Regions from separate parts of the Mesorhizobium sp. BR1-1-6 genome, predicted to be linked through region 3. Evidence: predicted binding sites of a transcription regulator. Region 3 holds the regulator's gene; each other region holds the start of a gene.
The links. Region 3 encodes HrcA, which represses chaperone genes, less so after heat shock. Its sites were predicted from a motif close to GTTAGCACTCNCNNNNNGNGAGTGCTAAC; they were not measured.

Region 1: groES (co-chaperone GroES) is a predicted target of HrcA. The motif match lies at 2,771-2,799, and genes of this name have one in related genera.
Region 2: LB545_RS22145 (co-chaperone GroES) is a predicted target of HrcA. The motif match lies at 2,941-2,969, and genes of this name have one in related genera.

Annotation. Positions count from the first base shown of each region.
Region 1 is NZ_JAIUHZ010000009.1:97,109-104,956, forward strand. It holds gene LB545_RS18760 (TetR/AcrR family transcriptional regulator) at 1-559, shown strand, start outside; gene groL (chaperonin GroEL) at 660-2,315, opposite strand; gene groES (co-chaperone GroES) at 2,385-2,681, opposite strand; gene LB545_RS18775 (TetR/AcrR family transcriptional regulator) at 3,075-3,701, opposite strand; gene LB545_RS18780 (MFS transporter) at 3,828-5,009, shown strand; gene LB545_RS18785 (D-arabinono-1,4-lactone oxidase) at 5,022-6,314, shown strand; gene LB545_RS18790 (DSD1 family PLP-dependent enzyme) at 6,311-7,450, shown strand; gene LB545_RS18795 (DUF2442 domain-containing protein) at 7,591-7,848, opposite strand, start outside.
Region 2 is NZ_JAIUHZ010000013.1:115,826-123,673, reverse strand. It holds tRNA gene LB545_RS22180 (tRNA-Met) at 1-41, shown strand, start outside; gene LB545_RS22175 (Hsp20/alpha crystallin family protein) at 370-876, opposite strand; gene LB545_RS22170 (Hsp20 family protein) at 955-1,437, opposite strand; gene LB545_RS22165 (hypothetical protein) at 1,464-1,613, shown strand; gene LB545_RS22160 (DUF982 domain-containing protein) at 1,705-2,022, shown strand; gene LB545_RS22155 (usg protein) at 2,146-2,424, opposite strand; gene LB545_RS22150 (hypothetical protein) at 2,449-2,790, opposite strand; gene LB545_RS22145 (co-chaperone GroES) at 3,127-3,441, shown strand; gene groL (chaperonin GroEL) at 3,499-5,130, shown strand; gene LB545_RS22135 (hypothetical protein) at 5,203-5,514, shown strand; gene LB545_RS22130 (DUF982 domain-containing protein) at 5,853-6,149, shown strand; gene LB545_RS22125 (LysR family transcriptional regulator) at 6,237-7,154, opposite strand; gene LB545_RS22120 (DsbA family protein) at 7,289-7,848, shown strand, end outside.
Region 3 is NZ_JAIUHZ010000001.1:677,434-685,281, reverse strand. It holds gene LB545_RS03395 (YciI family protein) at 72-440, shown strand; gene LB545_RS03390 (RNA polymerase sigma factor) at 448-1,692, shown strand; gene LB545_RS03385 (glutathione S-transferase family protein) at 1,727-2,353, opposite strand; gene cysK (cysteine synthase A) at 2,546-3,526, opposite strand; gene LB545_RS03375 (LysE family translocator) at 3,719-4,336, opposite strand; gene LB545_RS03370 (PQQ-dependent sugar dehydrogenase) at 4,465-5,835, opposite strand; gene LB545_RS03365 (hypothetical protein) at 5,960-6,160, opposite strand; gene hrcA (heat-inducible transcriptional repressor HrcA) at 6,198-7,310, opposite strand; gene rph (ribonuclease PH) at 7,542-7,848, shown strand, end outside.

The DNA.
Region 1 (7,848 bases), on a different contig from region 3:
GCGGCGCGGCTATCACGGCACTTCGCTCAATGACATACTGAGCGCCAGCGGCGCCCCGCGCGGCTCGCTCTATTTCCACTTTCCCGGTGGCAAGGATCAGCTGGTCGTCGAAGTGACGCGCGCCAGCGTGGCCGAGGTGACTGAGAGGCTTGGCGCCGAGCTGGCGGCGGAAAGCGATCCGGCGGTTGCCGTTCACCACATTTACCAGTCGGTCGCTCGCATGCTGGAGGACAACGAATTCTCGCTCGGCTGCCCGATCGCGCCGGTCGTGCTCGATGCGCCGAACGACGTGCCGGACTTGGAGGAAATCTGCCGCTCCGCTTTCGAGCAGTGGATCGGCCTGCTGCGCCAGGCGTTTGTCAGGGCAGGGGTGGTCGAGCGCCGCGCACGGGCGCTGGCGCTGTTGGTCGAGTCCTCGCTGGAAGGCCTGATGGTGATTGCCCGCGCCACCCGCGATCGCTCATCGATCAACGTCGTGGCCGATGAGGTGGCTACCCTGATCGAGCAGGCAGTCCTCGCCGGCAAGGCGACGCGGCAAGCGGAGAGCACTGCTATCTGACGCTGGTTCCAACCGACTACGCTGAAGCAAAGCCTGAATGTGCAAAGAAAAGGGCGGCATCGCTGCCGCCCTTTCCGCATGCATAAAGCAGATGGCTGGATTAGAAGTCCATGCCGCCCATACCGCCCATGCCGCCGCCGCCCATGCCGCCAGGCATGCCGCCGCCAGCCGACTCCTTCTTCGGAGCCTCCGCGATCATGGCTTCGGTGGTGACCAGCAGGCCGGCGACCGAGGCCGCGTCCTGTAGAGCCGTACGCACGACCTTGACCGGATCGACGATACCCATGGCGATCATGTCGCCATATTCGCCGGTCTGGGCGTTGTAGCCGAAGGTCGCGCCCTTGTTCTCGAGGATCTTGCCAGCAACGATCGATGCTTCCGCACCGGCGTTGGCAGCGATCTGACGGGCCGGGGCCTGCAGTGCGCGGCGAACGATGTTGATGCCGGCGGCCTGGTCGGAGTTGACGCCGGTGGCCTTGAGGTTGCCCGAAGCGCGCAGCAGGGCCACGCCACCGCCGGCAACGATGCCTTCTTCTACGGCCGCGCGGGTCGCGTTGAGGGCGTCATCGACGCGGTCCTTCTTTTCCTTCACTTCCACTTCGGTCGCACCGCCGACGCGGATAACGGCAACACCGCCGGCGAGCTTGGCCAGGCGCTCCTGCAGCTTCTCCTTGTCGTAGTCCGAGGTGGTCTCCTCGATCTGCTGCTTGATCTGGGCAACGCGGCCCTGGATCTCGGCCTTCTTGCCGGCGCCGTCGACGATGGTGGTGTTCTCCTTCGAGATCGACACCTTCTTGGCGCGGCCGAGCATGTTGAGGCCGACATTCTCGAGCTTGATGCCGAGGTCTTCGGAGATGACCTGGCCACCGGTGAGGATGGCGATGTCTTCCAGCATGGCCTTGCGGCGATCACCGAAGCCCGGAGCCTTGACGGCGGCGATCTTCAGGCCACCGCGCAGCTTGTTGACGACCAGCGTGGCCAAGGCCTCGCCTTCGACGTCTTCCGAGATGATGAGCAGCGGCTTGGAGGTCTGCACGACCGCTTCCAGGACCGGCAGCATGGCCTGCAGGTTGGAGAGCTTCTTCTCGTGGAGCAGGATGTAGGCGTCCTCGAGATCGGCAACCATCTTATCCGGGTTGGTGACGAAGTAGGGCGAGAGATAGCCGCGGTCGAACTGCATGCCTTCGACGACTTCCAGCTCGGTCTCGGCGGTCTTGGCTTCCTCGACGGTGATGACGCCTTCGTTGCCGACCTTCTGCATCGCTTCCGCGATCATCTTGCCGACCGACTCGTCGCCATTGGCCGAGATGGTGCCGACCTGGGCGACTTCCTCGGAGGTCTTGATCTTCTTGGCGGCCTTGCCGAGAGCTGCGACCACTTCGGTCACGGCCAGGTCGATGCCGCGCTTCAGGTCCATCGGGTTCATGCCGGCGGCAACCGCCTTGTGGCCTTCCTGGACGATCGACTGCGCCAGAACGGTCGCGGTCGTGGTGCCGTCGCCGGCGATGTCGTTGGTCTTCGAAGCGACTTCGCGGACCATCTGTGCGCCCATGTTCTCGAACTTGTCCTCAAGTTCGATTTCCTTGGCGACGGTGACGCCGTCCTTGGTGATGCGCGGTGCGCCGAACGACTTGTCGATGACGACGTTGCGGCCCTTGGGGCCGAGCGTGACCTTCACCGCGTCGGCGAGGATGTTGACGCCGCGCAGCATGCGCTCACGGGCGTCGCGGGAGAATTTTACGTCTTTGGCAGCCATGTTCAACTCCTGGCAGGGGCTCGGATCGAGCCCGAAGATTTAAGATTCAGTTGATGGAAAGGCCGATATTCAGCCGATGATGCCCATAATGTCGGATTCCTTCATGATCAGAAGGTCTTCGCCATTGAGCTTGACTTCGGTGCCCGACCACTTGCCGAACAGGATGCGGTCGCCAGCCTTAACGTCCAGGGGCACGAGCTTGCCAGCTTCGTCGCGGGCGCCGGAGCCGACGGCGATGATCTCGCCTTCCTGCGGCTTTTCCTTCGCCGTGTCGGGGATGATGATCCCGCCGGCGGTCTTGGATTCGGATTCGACCCGGCGTACGACCACGCGGTCATGAAGCGGGCGGAACTTCGACTTTGCCATGTTTTCTTCCTCGATGAGAACGGTGAGAAACAGTTCCTCCGTCCGGCGAAGCCGGACAATCTACAAAGCCCGGCGGTACCGGACCTGTGGTTAGCACTCACCCAGGGCGAGTGCTAACGTGGCGGTGAAATAGGCTGCTGGCTGGCGAGAGTCAAGGCGCGCGCGAGCGGGCAGCGGCGCGAAATTTTGTTTTCCGCGAAAGCCCGCTCGCAGAACGTGCCAGTTGCCGCTGGCCTTTCATGCGAAATGCGCCGGTTCCTCCCGCAATCGACGGCAAAACAAGGCGCGGAGGGGTGCTCTGCCGCTATCGGTCAGAGATCCTGCCGCCCGATACTTCGATACGCAAGACGTGTCGATGTCACGGGAGAGGGGCGCGAAAGCCGCCGCCGAAAACTACAGAAACAATCTCAGCTGCGTATGGATGATGGACCTGTAGTCGTCGATCGTGCGGCGGCCTTCCTTCTCGTCCTGCGTCAGCGCTAGCCGCACGACGCCGCCGGCAAGCTGGAAGATCAGGAACACCACGCGCGCGAAGTCTTCGCGCCGGTCGGGCCGCAGCATCGGAGCGACGTGGTCGCAGAACATCTTGGCCTGGTGCCTTGTCTCAGCAATGTCGAGGTTCTGCAGCGCCTTGTCAGCCTGTATCGCGTTCTGCAGATCCTGGATGGCCGGGTCGTCGGCCACGCGCCGGTAATAGTCCTCGATCATGCGGTCCGCGGCAGCCGTCACGTCCTCAAGCCCACTTATTTCGGCGATGATCTCGCCGAAGCGTGCGCGGCTTTCCTCCGAGAAGCGCTCATAGAGCATCGCCAGTATCGCCGATTTATTGGGAAAATAATGGTAGACGGTGGCGATCGGTCCTCCCGCCAGAGCGCCCACTTCCTTCATCGTCACTGCGTCGATGCCTTTTTCGCCGATCAGCCGCATGGTCGTCGAAAGGATCGCGTCGATGCGTTCGCGGCTCCGCTCCTGCTTGGGCCTGCGCCTCGGCGCCGTCGCCATCCGCCTTGCTTCCGCCATGCGCCCAATCTCTCGCGAGAGCTTCAAAATTCCCGGTTGACAAGAAACATGATCAAGTATCAGTTTCGTAATGCTGACAAGTTGTCAGCTTTTTTATCGCACTGCAAGGACGTTGGGAGGCGCCTCGTGACTGCGACGCAAGCCGTACAAGCGGAAAATGGCGATTGGCTGGTCGGCAACCCGACCGGCGTCGAGCTCGGCTCCGCATTATGGATCGGCTCGGTCGGGCTGCTGATCCTCGGGCTTCAGCCCGTGCTGCTTGGCGCGCTTTACACCGAGGGCCATGTCAGCGGCGATGAACTGGCGCTGGTCGCCACGGCGGAGATGATCGCGATCGCCATCGGTTCAGCCGTGGTGGCGATGCTGCTTTCCGCGCGCAACATGCGCTGGAAAAGCGCCGTCCTTTTGATCCTGCTGGCCCTGGCGAATGTGTGGACCGCCCATGCCGCAAGCGCCAATGCGCTGATCGCCGCCCGCGCCATCGCCGGGCTGGCTGAGGGCGGCCTGGTCGCGATCGCCACCGAACTGATCGCCCGTTCGCGCCGGGCGGAGCGCATCGGCGGCTATTTCGTGACGCTGCAGACCCTGGCGCAATGTGCGCTCGCTCTGCTTTTGGCACTCTATGTCATTCCCGAGGCGGGGTCGTCCGGCGGCTTCATCGTGCTTGCCGTCGTCTGCGTCGTCTCGCTGGCGGCCGCTTTCACCGTACCCGGTGACTACGCCGACCTGCCGAAAGAGGAGAACCTGGCCAATGTGCTGACGGTTCCGTCGATCACCGCGCTATTGTCGGTCTTCTGCTACTTCATGTTCTTCGGCGCGATCTGGGCCTTCCTGGAACCGCTCGGTGCGCAGTATGGGATTGATAGCTGGACCGTCGGCCTGATCGTCTCGGCCAGCCTGGCGACGCAGGTCCTGGGCGCGATGACGGCGACCGTGTTCGAGGCGCGCATCGATTACCGCATTGCCATTACGGCCATCGGTGCCGTCGCGCTGGTCTCCTCCCTTGTTCTTGCCAGCGCACCTGGCCTGACGACATTCTGGATCGCCGCCTTGATCATGGGCTTCATCCTGTTGTTCATCGTACCTTATCAGATCCGGCTGACGATCACGGCGGACGAGACGCGTACCGCCGTGCTGCTGGTGCCGGCTGCACAGCTCTTCGGTCTGGCGATCGGGCCGGTCGCGGCGTCGCTGCTCATCGACGGCAAGGATTTCCGGCCCGTGCCGGAATTCGCCGCGGCAAGCGCGTTTGCCAGCGTGGCCCTGCTTGGCCTGTTCGTGGCCACTATGCGCCGTCGGCGCGCTTGACGGGACGGCTGGATGTCGACGATCACCGCGCGGAACTGGAGCAACTGGTCGGGCTTCGTGCGCGCCGAGCCGAAGCTGGTCGCCACTCCAACCGACGCCGGCGAGCTTGCCGATCTGGTGCGCACGGCACCTGGGCCGCTGCGCGTGGCGGGTGCTGGCCACTCCTTCACGCCGCTGGTGGCATCGCAAGGCTCGATCGTTTCCCTGGAGAAGATCGAGGGGCTGGTCTCGCACGATGTACAAAGCCATCGCGCGCGGGTGCGGGCAGGGACGCGGCTCGGCCCGCTGATGCACATACTGCAAGGCCTGGGCCAGGGCCTGCCCAATATGGGCGACATCGACCGCCAGGCGATCGGCGGCGCGCTGGGCACCGCCACCCATGGTTCCGGGCCGGCGCTGGGTGCTTATCACACCCAGTTGGAGACGGTGCAGATCGTGGACGGACGGGGCGAGTTGCGCGAATTCGATCGGACCCGCGACCAGGACATGATCCAGGCGATGGGCGTTGCGCTCGGCTCCTTCGGCATCTTGACCGAAGTCACGCTGAACAACATCGCGACCTACCGGCTGCGCCGCCGCAAGTGGGTGCTGCCGATCGCCGACATGCTGCGCGATTTCGAGACGATGATGGCCGCGCACCGGTCGGCCGAATTCTACTACATCCCGTTTTCCGGCTACGCGCAGTTCATCGCCAGCGACCTCAGCGACGCGAACCCGACCACCAGGCCTACCGAGCACGACGAGGCCGGCCTGGCGACGCTACGCAAGCTGAGCAGGGCGCTGCGCCGGCTGCCATGGCTGCGCCGCTCCTTGATCCGCGGCGCCGTGAAGAAGGTGCCGGCCGAGGATTATGTGCAGGACTGGCTCAACGTCTATGCCAGCGACCGGCAGACCAAGTTCAACGAGATGGAGTATCATCTGCCCTTCGAGGAGGGGCCGAAGGTGATCACGCAGATCATCGAGCTGACCGAGAAGCACTTTCCGGAAGTTTATTTTCCGATGGAGGTGCGCTCGGTGGCACCCGACATGTTCTGGCTTTCGCCCTTCTACAAGCGTCTGACCTGCTCGATCGCCATTCACCACGATGCCGCCAACGACCCTGAGCCCTTCATGCGGGCGGCCGAGCCGATCTTCCGCAGGCATGGCGGCCGGCCGCATTGGGGCAAGATGCACAGCCTAAAGGCGGCGGATCTCAAAAAGCTCTATCCGCGCTGGGATGATGCCATGGCCGTTCGGGGAGACATCGATCCCGAGAACCGTTTCGTCTCGCCCTACATGGCCGGCCTGTTCGGCATCGGCCAATGAGCGGCTATTTCACCGCGCTGTCGGATGCGTTGAGGGCGGCCGGCGTCTTTCAGCCTTGTCTCGTGCTCGACCGCGACCGGCTGGACCGCAACATCGACCTGGTGAAGCAGAGACTGGCGCCCGGCCTTGCCGTGCGGCTGGTCGACAAGTCGCTTGCTTGCCTGCCGCTGCTTTCGCACATCGCCGGGGCGCTCGGCACCCATCGCTTCATGACGTTTCATCCGCCGATCACAAGCGCGGTGCTCGACGCTTTTCCCGATGCCGACATGCTCTACGGCAAGCCGATGCCGGTCGGCGCGGCAAAGCAGGCGATTTCAAGCAGTACCGCCGACTGGTCGCGTATCTGCTGGCTGATCGACAGCGAGGAGAGACTGGCGGAATACGGCGCTCTGGCCGCCGAACTGGACATCGGGTTGCGCATCGCTTTCGAGATCGATGTCGGGCTGCATCGGGGCGGGTTCGCGGAACCGCGCGCGCTGTCGAAGGCATTGAACGCGCTGCCCGCCCGGCTGCGCTGCGAAGGCGTCATGGCCTACGAGGCGCACGCGCCGAACATTCCCGGTCTGTTCGGCGGTCCCCAAAAGGCGCTGGCAGAGGCGTCGCAGCGGGCCGCGGCATTCATCGCGGCTCTCGGCGAGGACCAGCACCGAACGCTGAACATCGGCGGCTCGAAGACCGCGTTGCTTCATCGTGGCGGCATGGCCAACGAAGTGTCGATCGGGTCGGCCTTCGTGCTGCCCGGGGATTTCGATACGCCCGGCCTCGACGGCTTCCAGCCCGCGGCCTTCATCGCCACGCCTATCCTCAAGGTGGTCGAGCCGATGCTGCCCGGCCCGCCGGCGGTCACCCGCCTGCTGCAGACGATCGGCCGGTTTCCGCGCAAGGGCTGCTATCTCTATGGCGGCAAATGGATGGCCGAACCGGTGTTTCCCGAAGGCATGGAGACCAATGGCCTGCTTGGCCTTTCCTCGAACCAGCAATTCATGGGCCTGCCCGGCGATGCCACCACCAGGTCAGGCGACTACGCCTTCCTGCGTCCGACGCAAAGCGAGGCGGTGCTGCAGCAGTTCGGATCGATCGCGGTCTTTTCGGGCGACAGGCTCGTGGACCGCTGGCCCGCGCTGCCAATGGGGTAGGGCATGGTGCCTCGTTACGATGAGTCCAAACCAGACGCTTCGATGTAACAGACCGACCGTCAACCCAAAGCCACGATGCGCCGGCGACCAGCAGCCGCATGCTTGGAACAGTCAGCGAGCCTATCCGCCTCCAGACGGGGTCATCGTTGACCGGCCTTCTCGGCGAGATATCGAGTAGCCAACGCGATTGAATTGGGGATCGGTGTCGATCCTCTATAGTTGGCAATTTGGCGCCTGGAGATTTCCAACTGGAGCGCCATCCCCTCAAGCGAGAATTTCAGCAGATCGTCCATGATATGGCGGAATTCCCGGTTCTCCATACCAATTGAGGGCAGGGTATCGATCCATTCGGCTGTCAACTCGACTCCCCCGTCCCACTCGATTGCATTGCCGTCTTC
Region 2 (7,848 bases), on a different contig from region 3:
TAACCTGAAGGTCACAGGTTCAAATCCTGTCCCCGCAACCAAATCAAAACAGCCCGGCTCACCCCGGGCTGTTCTTGTATCCGGCTGATGGCCCCCCGCTGATTTGAGAACCCTCATCACGGGCCCGCAAATACCCAAAGCCGACGCCCAAGGTCAAAAACAAATCCCGCAAAACCAAACACAATCCGCCCGCCAAAGCCAAGCCAAGCCAAAGCGACCAGGGGGGCGGGCAAGCCGGGCCACCGCACAAAAGACAGACCTGTCGCCGAAAATAATCCAGCCGGCAAAGCAATGGCGTCCGCAGTGTAAGCCGTCAACATCTCGACCTGAACCGGCGGGTGGGTTTATCCAACCGCCGGCATAGGTGGTTCAACTCTTGATTTCGATCCGCTTTGCCTGCGCTTGCGCTTTCGCGGTCTTCGGCAATGTAACCGTCAGGACGCCGTTCCTGAAGCGCGCTTCGACATTGTCTTGCTCTACCTCGACGCCGAGCGGAATGCGGCGCTCGAAACGGCCGTAATAGCGCTCGGAGAACTGGCGCTCCTTGTCCTCGGTCTCGGACCGCTTTTCGCCCTTCAGGGTCAGCACGTCGTCATCGAGCAGGACCTCGATGTCCTTTTCCTCCATGCCGGGCACTTCGGCCGTGACACGGACCTCCTTTCCAGTGTCGGAGATCTCGACGCTTGGCCAGCGTGCGCCCTCGGCGGCAACGGAAGACAAGGATGGCAGCCCCGAACCGAAACCACGGAAAACATCGTCGAAAAGACGGTTGACCTCGCGGTGCAACGACATGAACGGATCACGTTCGCCATCGCGCAAAAGGCTGGGCACCTGTCCGCGTTCCCGGCCAAAAGGAATGAGATCACGTACGCTCATTGTCTTTCTCCTCTTTGCTTGCGTCTCCACCACCGGGCGACCGGCGTCCGGTTGGTGGAAGCCCTGACCCGAATTGCCTCACGCGGCCTGTTTTTCCACTTGCACGGGCTTTGCCGCGGATTTTTCCTTGGCTTTGGCCATGCTGGTGCCGATCTCGATCTTGCGCGGTTTCATCTCTTCGGGAATCTCACGCTGAAGATCGACGGTCAGGAGACCGTTGACGAGGCCGGCGCCGGTCACCTTCACATGGTCGGCAAGTTCGAAGCGTCGCTCAAACGGCCGTCCGGCGATGCCGCGATGCAGGTATTCGCCATTGTCCTCTCCGGCACGCTCGCCGGCGATGACGAGCATGTTGGGTTCATGCACGATGCTCAATTCGTCTTGACTGAAGCCGGCTACCGCCATGGTGATGCGGTAGGCGTCGTCACCGGTCCTGGAGATATCGTAGGGCGGCCAGTTGTCGACGTTCGCCGTGCGGCTGGCATTCTCCAGCAGGTCGAAAATACGGTCGAAGCCTATGCTCGACCGATAGAGTGGTGAAAAGTCGAAAGCGGTTCTCATAGCCATATCCTCCTTCGCTGAGCAACATGGGTACGAGGAGTGCCAAGGATGCGGCACTCCTTGACCTGCCGGCCCTTCCGGCGCCGGCGGAATCGATCTGGGAACTGACGGGCGTGGCGTCAAGAGGCCTGATCGAACGTCTCGTCGAGATTCCGGCGGCCCTTGACGCGGCCTGAACGGCTGACCATCTCGATCACGGATGGACGGTCGCCGGTGACGCCATCCGATTGCTTACTCGCAAAAAGACGTCAAAAAACGGAGGAAGTGATGAACGATATTCGGTTTCCCCAGCCGATTACCCTCGAATTGTCGGACGCCCCACGCAAGGTCGCCAGCAGCTTCGAGGCTCTGGAATGCCTGGATCAACAATGGCCGAAATGGGCGCGCGGACCAAGCTGGCGCGCCGCCGGCCGTGCATGCCGTGATGCGCTGGATGGCTGGCGCAGCGGGCGTGCCGCCTACAAGGCCTTCTTGAAGGCGGCCAAGCGAGCCGGCCTGACGAGGGGCCGCTCCGCTTCGCCCCAGCAATTCCGTTCCGCGGCGATGTCAAGGACGGCCCAGCCGATGGCTGTCAGAGCAGGATGACACGAATCCCATCACTCATCCTGCTCGGGAACTCTGATTTTAGGTATGCTCAATCGAGCCTTTGAGCGCGCCGCGTTGCAGGCGACGCGCTTCAGGTTTTTTGATCCGCTCAATGTGATCCGCTCAATGGATGGCAACGATGCCGTCAACGGCGCGCCATTCCGACGGTGTGATTAGACGATGATGTGCGACGCGCACGGAATGCAGCGTGCCGTCCAGTTCGCTTTCCCAATAGCCAAGGAAGCCCTTCAGCTCCGGGAAATCGGGAGCGAGGTCGTATTCCTGCCAGACATAGAGCTGCAGCAGGTTGGGGTAGTCAGGCATATGATAGTGAATCTCGGCCGTGGTCAGGCCGTAGCCGTCCATCTGCAGGCGGAATTCTCTGCTGACCGCAGTCACCATATGTTTCTCCTTTCGCTTACGACCTCATGCATTCATCCTGGCGAAGTCGTGCCGGAATTCATCCGGCGTGGACCGCGGCGCCGGCACGTCGATGTCGAGCTTGCACAAGGCCTCCATGACGTGGTCGAAGGAAACCGGCCGCTCGACTCCCGGCGGCAGGCGCAGTTCCGGCATCGACTCCACCGCGCAGGCATCCGAGGCCCAAGACGACAGGATCGCCCGCTTTTCCCAGAGGTCGAGCGCGTCGTCTTCCAATACCTCGTCAGGATGTTTGAAGTGCCTCGCCGGCGAAAGCAGCCGGTCAAGCGAGGTGTCGGGCGTGTCAGTCAGGGAAGGCATGATCGGCGAAAATTTCTGTCGGTCCATCGCTGTCCTCCGTCTGCAAAAACTCCTCGATAGCGTCCAGTTTCCGGCTGTGCTTTGGCAGCGCCGGCCCGGATAATCTTGTTGGCTCTTCACCAAAATTCAAGCGGTGAAATCGTCGACCTGGCGAGAATCCCTGCATGATAACAACGCGTTGGCACTCTCATGCGACGAGTGCCAAAATTTTTGCGCGGACCTCTTGAAACCGGAAAATTCCAAAACTAGCTCGATATGCGCGCGCGATGCCTGAACAAGGGTCGCGGCACCTCTTGCCGGGCCGATATTGCCGGTCCGGCGCGGAGGAACCTCAAAAACTGTTTGTCCTTGAAGGAGAACGACATGACGTTCCGCCCATTGCACGACCGTATCCTGGTCCGCCGCATCGAAGCCGAGGAGAAAACGGCTGGCGGCATTATCATTCCCGACACAGCCAAGGAAAAGCCGCAGGAAGGCGAGGTGATCGCCGCCGGCCCCGGCGCCCGAAACGAAGCCGGGCAGCTACAGCCGCTCGACGTCAAGGTGGGTGACCGCATTCTGTTCGGCAAATGGTCCGGCACCGAGATCAAGCTCGGCGGCCAAGACCTGATCATCATGAAGGAAAGCGATGTGATGGGCGTGATCGAGCAGACCGCGACCGTGAAGAAGGCCGCCTGACGGCTTCTTGCCAAGTTATCAGTCAACGAAAGCTGCCTAAATTGAAGGAGTGATCCAATGGCTGCCAAGGAAGTGAAATTCCATACCGAAGCCCGCGAGAAGATGCTGCGCGGCGTCGACATTCTGGCCAATGCGGTGAAGGTGACGCTCGGTCCCAAAGGCCGCAACGTCGTTATCGATAAATCCTTCGGCGCGCCGCGCATCACCAAGGATGGTGTGACGGTGGCCAAGGAGATCGAACTGGAAGACAAGTTCGAAAACATGGGCGCGCAGATGGTGCGCGAAGTCGCTTCGAAGACCAACGACATCGCCGGCGACGGCACCACAACCGCGACCGTTCTGGCCCAAGCCATCGTCAAGGAAGGCGCCAAGGCCGTCGCCTCGGGCATGAATCCGATGGATTTGAAACGCGGCATCGACAAGGCCGTGGAAGCGGTCGTCGCCGAACTGAAGGCCAACGCCCGCAAGGTGACGAAAAACGATGAGATCGCCCAGGTCGGCACCATTTCGGCCAATGGCGATCCCGAGATCGGCCGGTTCCTCGCCGAGGCGATGGAGAAGGTCGGCAATGAAGGTGTCATCACGGTGGAGGAGGCCAAGACCGCCGAGACCGAACTGGAGGTGGTCGAAGGCATGCAGTTCGACCGCGGCTATCTCAGCCCGTACTTCATCACCAACCAGGACAAGATGCGCGTCGAGCTCGAAGAGCCCTATGTGCTGATCCACGAGAAGAAACTGTCCAACCTGCAAGCCATGCTCCCCGTCCTCGAGGCAGTCGTGCAGTCGGGCAAGCCGCTGCTGATCATCGCCGAGGATGTCGAGGGCGAGGCGCTCGCCACGCTGGTCGTGAACAAATTGCGCGGCGGCCTGAAGGTCGCGGCAGTCAAGGCGCCCGGCTTCGGCGATCGCCGCAAGGCGATGCTGGAGGATATTGCCATCCTCACCGGCGGCACGGCGATCAGCGAGGATCTCGGCATCAAGCTCGAGAATGTCACGCTGCAGATGCTGGGCCGCGCCAAGAAAGTGGTGATCGAAAAAGAAAACACCACCATCGTCGACGGCGTTGGCCGCAAGGAAGAGATCCAGGGCCGCATCGCCCAGATCAAAGCGCAGATCGAGGAGACTACCTCCGACTACGACCGCGAGAAACTGCAGGAGCGGCTGGCGAAGCTCGCCGGTGGCGTCGCCGTCATCCGTGTCGGCGGTTCGACGGAAGTCGAGGTGAAGGAGCGCAAGGACCGTGTCGACGACGCGCTGCATGCGACCCGTGCGGCGGTCGAGGAAGGCGTACTCCCGGGCGGCGGCGTCGCGTTGCTCCGGGCCGCCAAGGCGCTCGATGCCTTGCCGATCGACAATGCCGACCAGAGGACCGGTGTCGAGATCGTGCGGCGTGCGATCGAGACCCCGGTGCGCCAGATCGCGGAGAACGCCGGCGCCGAGGGCTCGATCATCGTCGGCAAGCTGCGTGAGAAGAGCGAGTTCGGCTGGGGCTGGAACGCCCAGACCAACGAGTTCGGCGATCTCTACGGCCAAGGCGTCATCGATCCGGCAAAGGTCGTGCGCACCGCGCTTCAGGATGCCGCTTCCGTCGCTGGCCTGCTGGTCACCACCGAGGCGATGGTGGCCGAGAAGCCAAAGAAGGAGGCCGCGACCCCTGCCATGCCCGCCGGCGCGGGCATGGACTTCTAGGACGCCGGGAGGCCGCCCGCTCCCACAAGGGGGAGCGGGCGCTTCCCGGGGAAAGTTTGGAGAGAGACCACTATGACCGGTATCGGTTCCGTTTCGGCGCCCACGCATCCGGCAAACGAATTTCTCGCCTACGAGGCAGAATGCAGGAGCGTGCTGGGGCCATTGTTGATGCGTGTTCTCGACATGGCCGAGTCCGCAGGCTGGAGCCGCCGTACGGCGGCGTCGACGCTGATGTTCCTGGCCGCGCAGCATGTGTCGGCAGCCTCGGAAGGCTCCGGCGGCTCAACCAGGGATGGAGGACGCGATCATCGGAGCCCCACAGCAAACGATGGACCGATGTCCGGTTGGGAAGAGGACCGACATGATCGTGGGCCAATTGCGTGAATGCCTGAAAACGTTGAGGTGGAAAGCGGCAGACCTCGTCGACGAGCTTGGTTGCCCGCAAAGCCAGGTCGCCGCCTGGCTCGATGGGCGGGCGCTTCCGCCGCTTTCCGTCCTTGCCTGGCTCGAGGCGCTCGCCAGGGCGCATAGGGCGCTACCGGCGCCTGGCCGAGGCTCGCCGGTGCTCAAGCCAAGCCCGGTCGAGCCAGCCGAGATCAGGCTCGTGGCCGCCGGAAATCCGACGACACCGGCGCACCCGCCCTATCCGCGCCGACCTGTCTTCGCGCACCAGGCTGCGCGACATGCTTCGGTTCGTTTGCCATCGAATGGAGGTTTAAATCATGGCACAGATGCGCTTTGAAGAACCCGTGACGATCTTGGTCGGAATGGGGCTTCCGGTAACGATCGAGACTGCGATGGAAGCATATGCCGTGTTGCAGGACTGGCCCGTTGCCAGCCGAAACGGCGCCCATGCCGTCGCCCTCAACGCTTGCAAAGCCGGCATTGCCGGCAAGATCGATGCGGAAACCGTGCGGGCGACCTTGATCGCCTTCGCGCGCCGCAATGACATTCTGGTGCCGAATATGATCTCGCCTGCCAGTATCGCATCCGGTGGCCGCGCCGTGCGAGCGGATTGAGTATCTATTTGCGACCTATCGGTGAGCGCCCCGGCGATCCAAAATGATCGGCCCGTCAGCCTCGAGCTGGCGGGCTGTCTCGTCGCCTCAGGCCGTTTCGACGAGACGCGAGCGTTTCTTCTCGGCGGCCGCCAGCAACTCGACGAAGGCGCGGACCTTGGCTGGCCGGAACCGGGCCGGAGGGAAAACGGCATGGATGCCGCCGGCAGGCAACATCCAGTCGGCAAATACCGGCACGAGACGCCCCTCGGCGATATCGTCGCCGACACTGTAGTCGGGAAATACGCCCAATCCGATACCGGCGAGCACGCAGGCAAGAGCCGCCGGGCTCTTGTCGCACATGATGACCGGGTTGAGTTCGGTCAACACCGTTTCTCCCTCTCTTGAAAACAGCCATTGGCCGATGCCGCGCAGCTGGGCGTTGCCGACCCAGGCAAGCGATCTTGCCTGGCGCGGGGTGACATCGGGCGGCAGGCTTGCGGCGAAGGTCGGGTTCGCCACCACGACCTGCTGTATCGTGCCCAGGCGCCGCGCCTGATTGGACGAATCCGCAAGCCAGCCGACGCGGATGCCGAGGTCGATCTGCTCGTCCACCAGATTGCTGACGGCGTCATCGAAAATCGCCTCGACGCGCATATGCGGATAAGTTCGGAGATAGGCGGCCATGACCGGCGCAACGATCTTCGTGCCATAGTCGAGCGGCGCGGTCAGCCTCAGCATTCCCTTGGGTTCGACTGCCCCGTGCGAGATCTCACCATAGGCCGCTTCTGCTTCGCGCAGGATGATCATCGCGCGGTCGTAGAAGAGGCGACCCTCCTCGGTCGGCGTGACACGCCGCGTCGTGCGCCGCATGAGCGTCGCGCCCAATTCCTGCTCAAGCCTGCCGACCTGGTGGCTGACCACGGCCTTGGCCACGCCAAGCCGGTCCGCCGCCGTGGTGAACGAGCCTGTCTCCATCACCGTGGTGAAATAGACGAGCCGATTGAGATTGAGGAGTTCGGTCACATGCTTTGTCTGATTAGATCAGACAGTTTGTATTATTGGGCACCATTTATTGCAAGACCATCACCTGCCACATGTAAGCCAAGACATTTGGCGGACGGGGCAGCCAACGCCACCGCAACGGAGACCGGGCGACCGTGGGCAATCCAGAAGTGACCTACCTTTTCGATCCGCTCTGCGGCTGGTGCTATGGCGCAAGCCCGATGCTCGAAAAACTGTCCGGCAGCGGCGTGCGCGTCGAGCTCTTGCCGACCGGGCTGTTTTCGGGGGCAGGCGCTCGGCCGATGGATGACGGTTTTGCCGCCCATGCCTGGGCGAACGACCAGCGCATCGAGCGGTTAACGGGACAGGTTTTCACGCAGGCCTATCGGGACAACGTGCTGAATGTTCGCGGCACGTTGCTGGATTCCCATGCCGCGACCCTCGCGATTACCGCAGCGGGCCCGGAAGATCCCGGCCGCCGGCTGGCCGCGCTGAAGGCGATCCAGAACGCGCGCTATGTCGATGGGCGCGATATCGTCACGGTCGGCGGTGTCGCCGAGGTGCTCGCCGACGCCGGCATGGCCGATGCCCGCGAACTGGTGAAGGCGCCAACCGAAGGATTGCTGACAGCTCACCGCGAACTGGTCGGCCGAGGCCGCGCGCTGTTCCAGCGCCTGCATTCCAACGGCGTGCCTTCGCTCGCCATCATCAGCAA
Region 3 (7,848 bases):
AATCGGCCCTTGCCGCGCGACATATGTCCGGCTCGCAAGGACGCGGCCTACGAAACCACGGGAGAAGACCCATGCGATACATGCTTTTGATCAACAACGACGAAGCCGCACTGGCGAATACGCCGATCGAGAAGGCTCAACAGATGAGCGCGGCCTATGGCGCCTATACCGAAGCGTTGAAGAAATCCGGCGCGTGGCTGGCCGGAGAAAGGCTGCGCCCGACTCAGGCAACCACCTCGGTGCGGATCACCGACGGCAAGACCAACGTGATCGACGGCCCCTATGCCGACACCAAGGAGCAGCTTGCCGGCTTCTACATGATCGAAGCGGCCGACATCGATACCGCCATCGAATGGGCGGCGCGCTGCCCGGCGGCCAGCACAGGCACGGTCGAGTTGCGGCCGATTTGGGAAATGGCCGAATACATGCCCAAGAAATGACGATGTGATGGACAGCAGCTCGCAGATTGCCCGGGCAGCCGCCGAGGCCGCCGCCCGGCAAAGCTACGGCAAGCTGGTCGCCTGGCTCGCGGCGCCCACGCGCGACGTGGCCGCCGCCGAGGACGCGCTGGCCGACGCCTTTGCAGCGGCGCTCGAACGCTGGCCACGAACCGGCGTGCCCGAAAAGCCGGAGGCCTGGCTGCTTGCCGTGGCAAGGCGGCGGCGTGTCGACGCGGTGCGGCGGCGGCTCACCAGCGAAGCCGGCCGCGACCATCTCAAGCTGATTGCCGAGGAGGCGGAGGCGTGCATGACCGACCAGGACCTGCCCGACGAACGGCTGCGGCTGATGTTCGCCTGCGCGCATCCGGCGATCGAACCTGGCGTGCGCGCGCCGCTGATCCTGCAGGCCGTGCTTGGTTTCGACGCCGCGACGATCGCCTCCGCCTTCCTGGTTCCGCCGGCGACAATGGGCCAGCGCCTGGTGCGGGCCAAGGCCCGCATCCGTGAAGCCGGCATTCCGTTCCGCGTACCGGAGCGGGCCGAACTCGGCGAGCGCCTGGATACCGTGCTGGAGGCCATATACGCGACCTTCGCCGAGGGCTGGTCCGACCCGGCGGGCACAGAGACGCGGCGCCGGAACCTGGCCACCGAAGGGATCTGGCTCGGCAGGCTGGTGGCCTCGCTGCTGCCGGACGAACCGGAGGCGCTGGGCCTGCTTGCGCTGATGCTGTTCGCCGAGGCGCGCCGTACCGCGCGCCGCGATGGGTCCGGAGATTATGTGCCGCTCGCCGAGCAGGATCATGCGCTTTGGGATCATGCCTTGATCGACGAGGCGGAAACCCTGCTCGGCCGCGCCGCCTCCATGGGCGTGATCGGCCGCTACCAGCTCGAGGCGGCCGTGCAGTCCGTTCACGCGGCGCGGCGGCTGAGCGGCGAGACCGACTGGGTGGCGATCCGCGAATTCTACGACGCGTTGCTTTCGATCGCACGATCGCCCGTGGTGGCGATCAACCGCGCGGTGGCGATCGCCGAAGCCGAGGGCGCCGTGGCGGGGCTGGCGGCGCTGTACGTGCTTGGCGACGACAAGCGGCTCAATGATTACCAGCCCTATTGGGCAGCGCGCGCCGGCCTTCTGGCCAGGCTCGGCCAGGTGCCGCAGGCGGTCGAAGCCTATGACCGTGCGATCGGCCTTGAAAGCGATCCGGCGGTACGCCGCTTCCTGCAGGGAAAACGCGCGACGCTCAGGCATTGAAATGCCTGAGCGCGGTGCTTTGCCGATGAATTGTTCAGCCCGGCCACATTTCGTGCGATGCGTTGAGCGTCTTCATCAGCGGGTGCTCGCGAAGCCTGGCCCACAGGCGTTCGATGTCGGGCCAGGCAGTGCGTGCCTTGCCGCTGTCGGGATGCCAGGCCACCAGCATGGCCAAATAGATATCGGCCACCGACATCGCCTCGCCTGCCAGCCAGTCGCGGCCGCGCAAGGCGGCATCGACGACGGCAAAGCCGCGGTCCATCTCGGCCACGGCCGCCTGCTTGACGGCCTTGGCGCCGTCGGCGTCGGCCGTGTAGCGCGGCGCGTAGTAGAAACGCAGCACCGCCGGATAGAGGGCGGACGACATGAACGCCATCCAGCGCAGGAAGTCGGCGCGGGCCGGTTCATCGGCCGCCGGCGCCAGCCCGGCCCGCGGATGGCGTTCGGCGAGCAGGATGCAGATGGCCGCCGATTCGGTCAGCGAGCGGCCGTCCGGCAAGGTCAGCACCGGCACCTGGTTCAGCGGGCTGATGTGGAGGAAAGCGGGATCGGGCCGATCGGATTTCGGTACGTCGATCTGCTCGAACGGCGCCTTGGCCAGCGCCAGGGCCGCCTCGACAACGAAGCCGCCGCTGCCGGGACGGGTGTAGAGCTTGTACATGAGGTCCTCCGCCGGCCCTGCGGGGGCCGGGGGCGATATGAACCGGAAGCAGGGCGCTGCTCAAGCCCGTGGCATCCGCCACGGCGGGTTTTTTCAGCGGGCCAGGCTAAGCACCTTTGTGTTAGGCGCTCGGCAGGGGGCGTGTCGAAACTTGACAGGCGACGCGTCGTATCGCTTCGCCCAACGAAGACCCTAAGCGCCCAGCCCTTCGAACAGGATCGTCGACAAATAGCGCTCGGCGAAGGACGGGATGATCACCACCAGGTTCTTGCCCTTGTTCTCCGGCCGCGAGCCGACGACGATCGCCGCCTGCAAAGCGGCGCCCGAGGAGATGCCGACCGGCACGCCTTCCAGCCGGGCGACGAGGCGGGCATTGGCGACCGAATCCTCGTTCGAGACCGTGACGATTTCGTCATAGATGGTGGTGTCGAGGATTTTTGGCGCGAAGCCGGCGCCGATGCCCTGGATCTTGTGCGGGCCAGGCTGGCCGCCCGACAGCACCGGCGAGGTTTCCGGTTCGACCGCGACGACATGCAGCGAAGGCTTGCGCTTCTTCAGCACCTGGCCGACGCCGGTGATGGTGCCGCCGGTGCCGATGCCGGAGACGATGATGTCGACCTCGCCATGGGTGTCGTTCCAGATCTCCTCGGCAGTCGTCGTGCGATGGATCTCGGGATTGGCCGGGTTCTCGAACTGCTGCGGGATGATGGCGTTGGGGATGGTGGCCGCCAGTTCGTCGGCCTTGGCGATGGCGCCCTTCATGCCTTTCGGCCCTTCGGTCAGCACCAGTTCGGCGCCGAGCAGCGCCAGCATCTTGCGGCGCTCGACCGACATGGTCTCGGGCATGGTGAGGATCAGCTTGTAGCCCTTGGCGGCGGCAGCGAAGGCAAGCGCTATGCCGGTATTGCCCGAAGTCGGCTCGATCAGCGTCGTCTTGCCGGGAGCGATCTTGCCCGATGCCTCGAGCGCCTCGATCATCGCCACGCCGATACGGTCCTTGACCGAGGCGATCGGGTTGAAGAATTCGAGCTTGGCAAGGAGATGGGCAACGATGCCCTTCTCCTTGGCGAATTTGTCGAGCCGCACCAGTGGCGTGTCGCCGATCGTATCGGTGATGGAATTGTAGATGCGGCCACGGCCGGGAACACGAGCGGAGGCGGCGAACTTGTTCATTGGTTTGGCTCCCAGAATGTCAGGCGGATGGAACTGATCTCAGACGGATGGCCGCCAAGATAGGCCTTCCACGGACGCAAGATAGACCGTCGCCCGAAAATATCCGAGTGGGGCCCGTGTCTAAAACGCCTCGGCCTCGGAAAAGCGTTCCCGCAAAAGCCAGTCCGGCGGAATGCCTTGGCAAAAATGGCCCTATTGGCGGGCGGCGATCGCCGCCGCCGCGCCGACCATGAAACCGGCCGCGGTGCGGTTCAGCGCCTTCAGGGCGCGCGGCGAGCGCAGGAACCAGCGCGCCTTGGCCGCCAGCGCCAGATAAGGCACCAGCACCACGAACAGGACGAGGACGGTGAGTGCGGCGAGGATGCCGTAGTCGGCCAGCGTGATGGTCTTGAGGTCGACGATGGTCGGCGTGATGGCGAGATAGAAGATCATCGTCTTCGGATTGCCGAGCGTCACCGTCAGGCCGGCGAGGAAGCTCGACGCTAGCCCGCCCTTGCCTTTCCTGGCCTCGACCGTCTCGGGCGTGATGCCGGCGGTCCAGAAGCGCCAGCCGAGGAAGGCGAGATAGGCGACGCCGGCCCATTTGACGGCGAGGAACACCAGGCCGAAGGTCTGCGCGACAAAGGCAAGCCCAAGCACCACGGCGGTGAGATAAAGGAGGTCGCCGAGCATCAGGCCGAAGGACATGGCCAGCGACGAGCGGAAGCCGGAACCGAGCGCGCGCGCCACAAGCGCGGTGATGCCGGGGCCGGGAATGGCCGCGGCCAAGCCGAGGGCGGCGCTGTAGGCGAGAAAGCCGGTGAGGGTCATGGATCGAGCCTTGCGTCCGCGAAACTGCTGGGACGGCGCCTTGTCGCACAGAGTTTCGCGGGCGGGAATTGCCTGGAGCCGGATTTGGTTGCACCAGGCATGCCCCGTGCTCGAGGCCTCCCAGCGGATCAGGACCGGCCGTCGCCGTAGGTCACGCGCCAGATGGTGCCGTTGCCGTCCTCGGTGACGATCAGCGCGCCGTCGCTCGCCACCGCCACGCCGACCGGCCGGCCCCAGACCTCGCCGCCGGAGGTGACGAAGCCGGTCATGAAATCCTCATATTCGCCGGTCGGCTTGCCGTCCTTGAACTTGAGCCGCACCACCTTGTAGCCAGTCCTGTTGCCGCGATTCCACGAACCGTGCAGGGCGACGAAGGCGTCGCCCCTGTATTCGGCCGGAAAACCGGATCCTGCGCGGACATTCCTGCCGTCGTAGAAGGCGATGTTGAGCGGCGCCGAATGCGCCTGCATCAGAATGTCGGGGACGGTGACCTTGCCGGCAAGGTCGGGACGCGCGCCCTTGTGGCGCGGATCCTCATTGTCGCCGATATAGTACCAGGGCCAGCCGTAGAAGGCGCCTTCCTTCACTTCGGTCGCATATTCGAACGGCACGTTGTCGCCGAGCGCGTCGCGCTCGTTGACCACGCACCACAGCGCGCCCGCCGCCGGCTGGATGGCCATGCCCGAACAGTTGCGCAGGCCGGTGGCGACGATGCGCCCATTCCTACCGTCCGGGTCGAAAGCCCTGACGTCGGCGCGGCCTTCCTCCGCGCCCCAGGTGGCGCCGAGCGGCTTCGACCTGGCCCAGGCGTCGAGCCCGCCCCGCGGTTTCCTTGCCATGTCCTGGGCGGCGTTCGAGCCGGAGCCGACCGAGAGATACAGCGTCTTGCCGTCCGGCGAGAAGGCGATGTCGCGGGTCCAGTGATGAGTGGCCGGAATATCGCGGACGATGGTTTCCGGCTCGCCGGAGGCCTCCAGGTCGCCATCGCGGTAGGGAAAGCGCACGATGCTGTCGCTGTTGGCGACATAGACCCATTGCGGGTTGTCCCCAGGCGGGTAGAAGGCGATGCCGTAGGGCTGGTTGAGATTGCGGGCGAAGATGCCGTCCCTGACAGGTTTCGCGCTGCCCTCGCCGAGACGGTAGACGCGGATCTGGTTGGCCTCGCTGTCGGCGACGAACAGGTCGCCATTGGGCGCGACGCGCACGACGCGCGGATTGTCGATGCCCGAAGCGATCAGTTCCGCCGAAAAGCCCGCCGGCAGCCGCGGCTCGGCGCCTTGCGGCCTTTGCACCGGACCGGCGCCGTTCGAGGCGGATCTGGTGACATAGGGCCTGGGCTGGTCTTGCGGGCTGATCAACCGGCGCACGCCCGGCGCATCGGCCCGCCAGTCACCGAATGCGGCCGCGCCCTTCAGCACCGGCTCTTCCTGCTGGGCCAATGCCGTCGCGGCGAAGAGCAAGGCAGCAGCGATTACCACGGCGCCGGCAAGTCGGATCATCCCAGTCTCCAGCTTCTCGCTTCTTCATGCATGTCGTTGTCCCAAGACCGAAGTCACATGCATCAAGGGAACGGGCGGGCTCGGCAGTCGTTCCGGACGACACGGGGAGTTGAAGGAATTCGGGTCAGCTATCCGCGTCGAGATCGAGATCGGCGTCGAGGTTCTTTTCCAGTTCGACGAGATCGGCCGGCAGCGGCATGCCCATGGCGCGGATTTCGCGCAGCTTCTCGCGCAATTGCTCCTGCACTTCGCGCACATCCTCAGGCTGGTTGACCATCTCCTCCAGCAGCAGGCTGATCTGGGCCTTGAACGATTCCAGCGCCATCTTTTCTCTCCTCGGCCGTCTGGATCGATCCCAGCTCTCAGCGCAGCATGCGCGATATCAGCTGCGCCGTATAGTCGACCATCGGGACAATGCGGGCATAGTTGAGCCGGGTCGGGCCGATGACGCCGAGCGCGCCGACGACGCGGGCGTCCTTGTCGCGGTAGGGTGCCACGACCAGCGACGAGCCGGAGAGCGAGAAAAGCTTATTTTCCGAGCCGATGAAGATGCGCACGCCCGGTCCCGCCTCGGCGAGGTCGAGCAGCTGGATCAGCCCGTCCTGCGTCTCCATGTCCTCGAACAGGTGGCGCAGGAGTTCGATGTCGGCCTGGGCGGTGACGTTTTCGAGCAGATTGGCGCGGCCGCGCACGATCAGGCGCGCCGGCAGGCCGCTTTCCGCGCCGGCCCACACCGCCAGCCCTTTCTCCACCAGGTCCTGCGACAGCGTGTCGAGCGCTGCCCTTGTCTCTTCCTTGATACGCTCGACCTCCGCCCGCGCCTCGGCCAGCGTACGGCCGCGAATATGGGCGTTGAGAAAATTCGAGGCCTCGTGCAATTGCGAGACGGTGATGCCGGCCGGCAGATCGATGACCCGGTTCTCGACGTCGCCGTTCTGCGACACCATCACGGTCAGCGCCTTGGTGGGCTCGAGCTGGATGAACTCGATGTGCTTGAGCGCCACCTCGTTCTTGGCGGCCAGCACCAGGCCGGCGCCGCGCGACATGCCCGACAGCATCTGGCTGGCCTCGGTCAGCATGTGTTCCAGCGTGGCGCCCGAGCCGGAGGCGCGCACCTGCGCCTCGATGCTGCGCCGCTCCTCGTCGGAGAGGTCGCCCAATTCCATGAAGGCGTCGACGAAGAAGCGCAGGCCGGCCTGCGTCGGCAGGCGACCGGCCGAGATGTGCGGCGCGTAGATCAGGCCGAGATGTTCGAGATCGCTCATCACGTTGCGGATGGTGGCGGGCGACAGCGAGGACGGCAGGATGCGCGACAGGCTGCGCGATCCCACGGGCTCGCCGTCCCTCAGATAGGAATCGACGATACGCCGGAAGATGTCGCGCGAACGCATGTCGAGCGCCTGAAGTGCGGGCGCCTGAAGTGCCGGCGCGTGAAGAGCGAGCGACTGCGAAGCGGGATCGACTGCCTTGGTCATTGCGGCCATAACCTCCGGTTCAAGGATATAGACTTCGCGGCGCTGCGCGCAACCCGGTGTCGCGTTGCGCGATCAGCCGGTGTCGCACTTGCGATCACCCCGGTGTCGTGTTGCGCGATCGCCCCGGTGTCGCCGCGTTTGCGGCCGCCGGTCCATTTTCCTTTACGCCGTGCCCCGCATGCGTCTAAAAGCCGGCCAAGATTCAAAAAAGCTGACAAGAAAGCAGGCCGAATGCGCCCCTCCAAACGCCAGTTCGACGAAATGCGCGCCATCTCCTTCGAGCGCGGCGTCTCCAAACATGCCGAAGGCTCGTGCCTGGTGAAGTTCGGCGACACGCATGTCTTGTGCACGGCAAGCCTGGAGGAAAAGGTGCCGGGCTGGATGCGCAATTCCGGGAAAGGCTGGGTGACGGCCGAATACGGCATGCTGCCGCGCTCGACAGGCGAGCGCATGCGCCGCGAGGCCTCCGCCGGCAAGCAGGGCGGGCGCACGCTGGAGATCCAGCGGCTGATCGGCCGCTCGCTGCGCGCCGTGGTCG